DNA from 2 places in the Arabiibacter massiliensis genome. Region 1 is predicted to be linked to the other one. Evidence: predicted binding sites of a transcription regulator. Region 1 holds the regulator's gene; the other holds the start of a gene.
The links. The regulator LexA, encoded in region 1, represses DNA repair genes until DNA is damaged. The targets are predictions, from matches to a motif close to CNAACANNTGTTNG.
Positions count from the first base shown of each region.

Region 2: ruvC (crossover junction endodeoxyribonuclease RuvC) is a predicted target of LexA. The motif match lies at 1,863-1,876, and genes of this name have one in related genera.

Region 1 is NZ_LR698996.1:544,807-549,013, reverse strand. It holds gene dut (dUTP diphosphatase) at 54-500, opposite strand; gene nrdR (transcriptional regulator NrdR) at 500-946, opposite strand; gene FX134_RS02345 (hypothetical protein) at 1,044-1,352, opposite strand; gene lexA (transcriptional repressor LexA) at 1,467-2,105, shown strand; gene hflX (GTPase HflX) at 2,178-3,494, opposite strand; gene miaA (tRNA (adenosine(37)-N6)-dimethylallyltransferase MiaA) at 3,669-4,207, opposite strand, start outside.
Region 2 is NZ_LR698996.1:3,243,002-3,247,208, reverse strand. It holds gene ruvB (Holliday junction branch migration DNA helicase RuvB) at 1-624, opposite strand, end outside; gene ruvA (Holliday junction branch migration protein RuvA) at 657-1,256, opposite strand; gene ruvC (crossover junction endodeoxyribonuclease RuvC) at 1,253-1,804, opposite strand; gene FX134_RS13875 (LuxR C-terminal-related transcriptional regulator) at 1,954-2,490, opposite strand; gene FX134_RS13870 (amidohydrolase family protein) at 2,515-3,105, shown strand; gene FX134_RS13865 (YebC/PmpR family DNA-binding transcriptional regulator) at 3,195-3,998, opposite strand; gene FX134_RS13860 (ferric reductase-like transmembrane domain-containing protein) at 4,118-4,207, opposite strand, start outside.

The DNA of each region.
Region 1 (4,207 bases):
CTAAGCAACCGTTCTCTTCGACGGTTTTCACGTTAGAGTTACTCTAACGCTCCTTACATCCTCACGCCGCTGCTGCCGAAGCCGCCCGCGCCGCGCTCGGTCTCGGGCAGCTCCTCGCTCGGATCGAACTCGACCGCCGGGACCTGGAGCACGACGAGCTGCGCGATGCGATCCCCCCGCTTCACGGCGAACGGCTCGTGCGCATCGAGGTTCACGAGGACGACCCCCACCTCGCCGCGGTAGTCGCTGTCGATGAGCCCGGGCGCGTTCACGAGGGACACGCCGTGCTTGATGGCGAGGCCGCTGCGAGGCAGCACGAACCCGGCGTATCCGCGCGGGATGGCGAGCGCGATGCCGCAGGGCACGAGCTTTCGCTCGAAGGGCTGGAGCAGCACGTCGCAGGTGGAGCGCAGATCGACGCCGGCATCGCCTGCATAGGCGTAGGCGGGCGCGGGAAGATCGGGATCGAGCCTTTGCAGGGGCACGCGGAGGACGGCCATCAGCGCAGCTCCTCCAACGCGGCGGAGAACTCCTCGACGTTCTGGAAGTCCTTGTACACGCTCGCGAAGCGCACGTACGCGACGTCGTCGAGCTTCGCGAGGCGCACGAGCGCCATGTCGCCGAGCTCCTTCGAGCCGATCTCGGTCTTCGACGCGTTGCGCAGCTCGGCCTCGATGCTGTCGATGAGGGCCGCGATCTGCTCGGGCGCGATCGGGCGCTTGGCGCACGCGATCAGCAGGCCCCGCATGAGCTTCTGTCTATCGTAGGCCTCCGAGGAACCGTCCGTCTTGATGACGATGAGCGGGTTCTCCCCCAGCCGCTCGTAGGTAGTGAAACGCCTTCCGCAGTCGAGGCATTCGCGGCGGCGGCGTATGGCCGTGCCGTCTTCGGAAGGTCGCGAATCGACCACTTTCGATTCGGGGTTGCCGCAGGAAGGACAGCGCATTCAGGCTCCTTAGATCGCTTTCCGATCAGCCTAGCACACTATATATTGTGGCTCAATTGACGAAAGAGAATCGCGCAAAAAACCCTCCCGCCGGCCTTCAGACGCCGAGCACGGCCAGGAGCGCGACCGCCGCGAACACGATGCCGGCGACAACCGCCTGCCATGGCGCGATGCGGTCGTAGGAGCGGCCTTTCGCAGTGCCGTAACGTAGGCTGCGGACCAGTTCCGAGCCGAGGATCCTATCGCGCGCGCCGCAACGCTGAGCGCCGAGGGAGCCATGGGCCGCGCAGGGAGCGGCTTGTGCCGGGAACTTGATGATGGTCCCCCGGCTGGAAGACGGATGAGAAAGCTTCGGCTGCAGCGCGGAGGTGCCGTTCACTGGATAGCGCATCGCGAAATTCTTCATCTTTCTTGCTCCTTGCTCTTGCGTAGAACCTATGTTCGCATATATAATAGTCCGAACAAAGGTTCATGTCAACAAGTTTTAAAACATTTGTTCGGTTGAAGGAAAGGACGAGAAATGTCCGAGAAAGTGACGAAGCGTCAGCAAGCGGTTCTCAGCTGCATCGAGGATTGCATCCGCGAGAAGGGCTACGGCCCCACCGTGCGCGAGGTGTGCCAGACCTTGGGCCTCTCCTCCCCCTCCACCGTCCACGTGCACCTCAAGGCGCTCGAGGAGAAGGGCCTCATCAAGCGCGATCCCCTCAAGTCGCGCTCCATCGCGCTCACCTATCCGCTCGAGGACGCGGCGCTCGCCACGAACATCGTGCAGCCGTGCTTCAGCAAGATCGTGAACGTGCCGCTGGTGGGCAACGTGGCGGCCGGCTCGCCCATTCTCGCCGAGGAGAACATCACCGACACGATCTCGCTCCCCACCGACATCGTGGGCGACTCGCCCTCCTTCCTCTTGTCGGTGCGCGGCGAGAGCATGATCGAAGCCGGCATCAACGACGGAGACTACGTCGTGGTGAAGGAGCAGCCGGTGGCGAACAACGGCGACATCGTGGTGGCCATCGTCGACGACGGTGCCACGGTCAAGCGCTTCTACAAGGAGCCCGACCATATCCGCCTGCAGCCCGAGAACTCCACGATGGAGCCCATCATCACCACCGACTGCGCCATCGCGGGCAAGGTGGTCGCGGTCTTCCGCCGCCTGTAAATGCCCGACGCCCCCTCGACACGGGAGAGCCGTCGTCGAGGGGGCGTCGTCAGGAGCGTCGGACGCGGGCGCTCAGCCTCTTTCCACCGCGAAGGGCCTGAACGATCCGGCATAGGAAGGCGCTGCCAGCATGACGATGCGCGTGCCGCCCTCTTCGTGCGTTTCCGACAGGATATGGCAGCGCTCATGAGCCACCGACACGAGGTCGCCGCGGCTGTAGGGCACGAGCACGTCGAGATGCTCGTCGTGGGCCGAGGCGACGCGGGCGATGTGGTCGATCAGCTCGGCAGTGCCCTCCCCCGTCGCCGCCGACACGAACTGCGCCTGGGAATGGCGCGCTTTGAGGGCTGCAAGCGCCTCGTCGTCGAGCAGGTCGCACTTGTTGAACACGAGCACGCGCCCGAGGTCCTGCGCATGGATCTGGCCGAGCACGTCCTCGACGGCGGCTATCTGCGAAGCGTACTCCTCCGACGAGGCATCCACCACGTGAAGCACCAGGTCGGCGCCCGTTATCTCGTCGAGCGTTGATTTGAACGCCTCCACGAGCGTGGTCGGCAGCTTCTGGATGAATCCCACCGTGTCGGTTATGGTGATCTCGCGTCCCTCGGGCAGCACGAACTTGCGCGTGGTGGAGTCGAGCGTGGCGAACAGCTTGTCGTAGGCGAGCACGTCGGCGTTCGTCAGACGGTTGAGCAGGCTCGACTTGCCTGCATTCGTATAGCCGGCCAGCGCCACCTTGAACATGCCGCTCTCGTAGCGGCTCTCGCGCTGAACCGCCCGCACCTCGGCCAGATGCTTGAGTTCGCGCTTGATGGACGTGATGCGCTTGCGCACCATGCGGCGGTCGACCTCCAGCTGGCTCTCGCCCTCGCCGAAGCGCGACCCCACGCCGCCGCCCATGCGGTTGGAGGCCAGGTGGGCCCACATGCCGCGCAATCGCGGCAGCAGGTACTCGTTCTGCGCGAGGCGCACCTGCAGACGGCCCTCCTTGCTGGTGGCGTGCAGGGCGAAGATGTCCAGGATGAGCGCCGTGCGGTCGATGACCTTGACGTCCTTGCCGACGGCCTTCTCCAGGTTGGCCTGCTGGGAGGGCGTGAGCTCGTCGTCGAACACCACGAGGTCGGCCCCGTGGGCACGCGCGAGCTCCGCCACCTCCTCGGCCTTGCCGGTGCCGACGAACGTTTTGGGATTCGGGGAATCGAGCTTCTGCGACGTCGCGGCCACGACGTCGGCGCCGGCGGTGTCGACGAGCCGCTCCAGCTCGGCGAGCGACGAGGCGAGCGGCCAGGTCGAGCCCGGGCGGTCGACGCCCACGAGCACCGCCTTCTCGCGGCGCTGCTCGGAGACGGGAACCATCCCGCGCATGATGACGGATTCTAATTCTGACATGGGGCAATCCTTTCCCAGAGACGGATCAAGACGGTACGAGAAACGATCACCTCGGCTGCATGGATGCTCCTTCGCTCGACGGAGGGCCGCGCTCAACGGCGCGCCATCATCATAGCATAGAGGACGGCCGCGCCGAAAACCGCAGGGAAACGGATGCCGTCCGACCCGCCTGCCTCAGGCGTCCGAGCGCTCGAGCAGGGCGAGGGCCTCCACGACGAGCGCGTCGGCATCGCCCGCGTCGGCATCGATCCAGCGGATGCGCGCGTCCTTGCGAAACCACGTGCGCTGCCGCTTCGCGTAGCGATGCGTCGCCGTCTTGATGCGCTGCACGGCCTCATCGAGGGTCGTCTCGCCGTCGAGCGCGGCCGCGATCTCCTTGTACCCGATGGCCTGCGGCGCCGTGATGCCCTCGCGGAACCCGCGCGCGAGCAGCCCGCGCACCTCGTCTGCCAGCCCCGCCTCCATCATCGCATCGACGCGCGCGTCGATGCGGGCGCGCAGCATGTCGGGATCGACCGAAAGCCCGAGGAAGACGGCGGGCACCACCTGGGGAATCGCCGAGAGCTTGGCGCGCTGCTCGGCATAGGTCGCGCCGTCCTCCAAAAGCTCGAAGGCACGCGCGACGCGCTTGACGTCGGCCGGAGGGATGATGGCCGCGCTCGCCGGGTCGCGGCGCTCGAGGAGGTGCCAGAGCGCCTCGGCTCCCTGCTCCT
Region 2 (4,207 bases), 2.7 Mb from region 1:
CAGGCGGAACACGATGCCGAAGCGGTCGCGCAGGGGCCCCGTTAAAAGCCCCGTGCGCGTCGTGGCGCCGATGAGCGTGAAGTGCGGAAGGTCGAGGCGGATGGAGCGGGCGGCCGGGCCCTTCCCCACCACGATGTCGAGGGCGAAGTCCTCGAGCGCGGGATAGAGCACCTCCTCCACCATGCGGTTCAGGCGGTGGATCTCGTCGATGAACAGGACGTCGCCTTCCTCGAGGTTCGTGAGGATGGCCGCGAGGTCGCCCGTGCGCTCGATGGCCGGGCCGCTCGTGGTCTTGATGTTGGCGCCCAGCTCGTTGGCCACCACGGTGGCGAGCGTGGTCTTGCCGAGGCCCGGGGGGCCCGAGAACAGGATGTGGTCCACCACGTCGCCGCGCGCCTGAGCCGCCTCGATGAGGATGGCGAGCGACTCCTTGATCTTCGATTGCCCCAGGTAGTCGCCGAGGCGCTTGGGACGCAGGCTGCGGTCGAGCGCGAGATCGTCCTCGGTGAGCTCGGCCGCCACGGTACGCGCTCGCGCCTCGCCGCTCGAAGCCGGGCGCGCCTCGCCGGAAGCGGCGTCCGCCTCGAACACGAGCCCCTCTATTTCGATGCCGTTGTCAGCCATGGCCGCCTATCCGTTTCGTCGGCGCGGAGCGCCTACGCGTTCGATCCCAGTCGTTTCAGGGCGTATTGTACCAGCACTCCCTCGTCGCCGTCCTCGGGCGCGCCCTTGAGTGCGACGTCGGCCTCAGCAGAGGTGAATCCCATGGACAGGAGCGCCTCGCGCGCGCCCGCCAGCCGCTCCGCCGTGACGACCGCGGCGGGCGCTCCCTCGTCGAAGAGCGATGCGAGCCCCTGGTCGAACGAGCCCTTGAGCTCGAGGATGATGCGCGAGGCCGTCTTCTTGCCCACGCCGGGTATCCGCTGCACGGCGGCCACGTCCTGCGCCTGCACGGCTGCCACGAGCGCGGCGGGCGAGAACGCCGAAAGCGCCGCGAGCGCCACCTTCGGCCCCACCCCGCCCACGCTTATCAGGCGCTCGAACAGGGCCTTCTCCTCCAGGGTGAGGAACCCGTACAGCGCGATGCCGCTGTCGCTCACCTGCAGGTGGGTGTGCACCTCCACCGCGCCGCCCTTCTCGGGCAGCTTCGAGAGCGCCGCCTGCGACATGCCCACGGCGTAGCCGACGCCCGCCACCTCGACGTAGGCGGCGGAGGTGGTCTTTCCCGCCAGGGTGCCTTTCAGAAACGCGATCATCGCCGATCCTTTCCCGATTCGGGGGCGTCCAAGACCGAGCACGCCGCGCCCGTGCGCCGCGCGAAGCCCTCGTGCGTCGTGTAGCAGATGGCCGCGGCCAGCGCATCGGCCGCATGGTCGGGGCGCGGCACGTCGTCGAGCGCGAGCAGCTGGCGCACCATGTACTGCACCTGCTCCTTCTCGGCCGAGCCCTCCCCCACCACGGCGAGCTTGATCTGGCTCGGCGAGAACTCGAGCACCTCCAGCCCGCACTCGGCGCACGCCACGAGCGCGGCGCCGCGCGCCTGGCCCGTGGCGAAGGCGCTCTGCACGTTCACGCCGAACCACACCGTCTCGATGCCCACGCACGAGGGCTCGAACCGCGCGATGACGGCCGCCATCTGCTCGTGGATCTTGCGCAGGCGCTGCTCGAGCGGAGCGTCCTTCGACGTGGAGACGCATCCGTAGGCGCGGCATGCCAGACGCGGCCCGTTCTGCGCCACGACGCCCCAGCCGGTGTTCGCCAGCCCGGGATCGATGCCGAGTATGGTTCGTTCGGTGCGCGCCATCGTCGCCTTCCCGCCGCGCGCAAGCGGCGAAGGGCCGCGAACGTCGCCGCAAATCTCACAAACGTATGTTCGCAATCATCCTACCACAAAACCATGCGACAGGGACGGGAAAGTCGGCTTTTCCATAGCCCGACAGTCTTCGCGCGCCGTCACCTGCGCGCGGCCGGCTGCAGGCTGCCGCCTTCGCCGCCCTCGAGCGCGCGGGCCACCTCGCGCTCAAGCAGCGCCGGCAGCTCCGAGCGTCCGGCGATGCCGAGCTTCGCGTAGATGTTGTGGGCGTGCGTCTTCACCGTGCCCACCGAGATGAACGCCTGCGAGGCGATCTGCTGGTTGCTCATGTCGCGCGAGAGCATCTCGAGGATCTCCTCCTCGCGCTTCGTCAGATCGTAGCGCTTCGCCACCACCGGCACCGCCGTGGGCGCGGACGCCTCGCGGCGCAGGCGGACGTAGCCGGCCAGGTACAGGCAGGCGAACACGAGGTTCACCGCCCCCGACAGCTCCACGAACGCGTTGCGCGGGCTCGCCCATCCTGCGGCAAACGACGCGATCGACCAGGCAAGATAACCGACCGAGCACGCGGAGAACAGCGCGACGAGCACCATGGCCCTCCGCCGGCCGAGCACCCCGCCACCACCTCGGCCGTCGCGCAGCCCCGCGATGCCGATGCCCATGAGGTAGATCTGCACATCCACGCCATCGGCGACGGGGCCGTGCGCACGTCGCTCGATTCCTACGAGCGCGCCGAGGCGGCCAACGGCAAGCGCGACGCGCGCCACACCATGGTGCACGTGTGCGCCATCGCGCCCGAGGACATCAAGCGCTGCGCCGACCTCAAGGTGGTCAGCGACCTGCAGTTCCTCTGGATGTACAACGACCCGCTGTGCCAGCTGGAGACGGCGTTCATCGGACAGGAGCGCGCGTTCGCCATGTATCCGGCCAAGGACATGCTGGAGGCGGGCTGCATCCTGAGCGGCGGCAGCGACGGCGCCGTGACCGCCTACGACCCGCTGCTGGAGATCGAGGTGGGCATCACGCGTAACAGCCCCTTCCCCGGCGAGGAGGACGAGGACTTCTACCGCTGGAAGGAGCAGGGCCTCACCGCCTACCAGATGCTCGAGATGTACACGAAGAACGTGGCGTACGAGAACTTCATGGAGGACGTCGTGGGGACGATCGAGGTGGGAAAGAAGGCCGACCTCGTGGCGCTCGACCAGAACATCCTCGACGTCGACCCGAAGATGATCTCGGAGTCGAAGGTGCTCTACACCGTATCGAACGGCGACATCGTGTTCGAGGGATAGGCGCCGGGCAAGCCGTGCGCGCATGAAAGGCCCCGCAAGCATCATGCTCGCGGGGCCCCGTCTTTTACGCAGAATCGGCCGATCGGGCTCTACTCGGCGTCGAGCGCCTCGGCGATCTCGTCGGTGATGTCCATGGCGTGGTAGACGTTCTGCAGGTCTTCGAGTTCCTCGAGCTTGTCGATGAGGCGCATGACCTTCTTCGCGTCGGAGATGCTCACGGTGGCGGGCGTGGTGGGCTCCATCGTCATCTCGGCGCCCTTCACCTCGACGCCTTGCTCCTCGAGGCCCTTCTTCACGGCCATGAGGTCGGAGGGCGCGGTGTAGACGATCCACTCGTCGTCGGCGTCCTCGTAGTCCACGCCGCCGGCCTCGGCCACGGCCATCATGAACTCGTCCTCGTCAGCGGCGGCGCCGTTGGGGCCGATGGGGTTCTTCTTGTCGCCGGTCTCGATCTCCTTGGCAACCATGACCTGGCCCTTGCGCTCGAACATGAACGCCACGGAGCCGGAGGTGCCCAGGTTGCCGCCGTGATGGTTGAACGCCGCGCGCACGTCGGCGGCGGTGCGGTTGCGGTTGTCGGTGAGCGCCTCGCAGTACACGGCCACGCCGCAGGGGCCGTAGCCCTCGTAGACCACCGTCTCGTAGTTCGCGGCGTCCTTGCCGGAGCCGAACGCCTTGTCGATGGCGACTTTGATCTTATCCTTCGGGAGGGAGTAGCCCTTGGCCTTCTCGATGGCGGCCGCGAGCGACGCGTTGTTGTCGGGGTTGGGGTCGCCGCCCTCTTTCGCAGCCACCGTGATGTTGCGGCACAGTTTGCTGAACAGCGCGGAGCGCTTCGCGTCCACCGCTGCCTTACGATGCTTGGTTGTAGCCCACTTAGAATGCCCTGACATATACGTCCCTTCAATTGGTGCTCTTGCCAGCCGCCTATTCTAGCACACGAGTCAAATCCCCCGGTCGCCTTCCGCACGGTCTTCAAAAAACGGCTGTGGGGCCGAGGGGACGAATCGGCCTAATGCGCCGCCCGGAAAGCGGGCTTTTTGTCGAAGACGGCGCGGCTCACGCGAAAAACGGCATACGCCGCGAACACCGCCGTGTACAC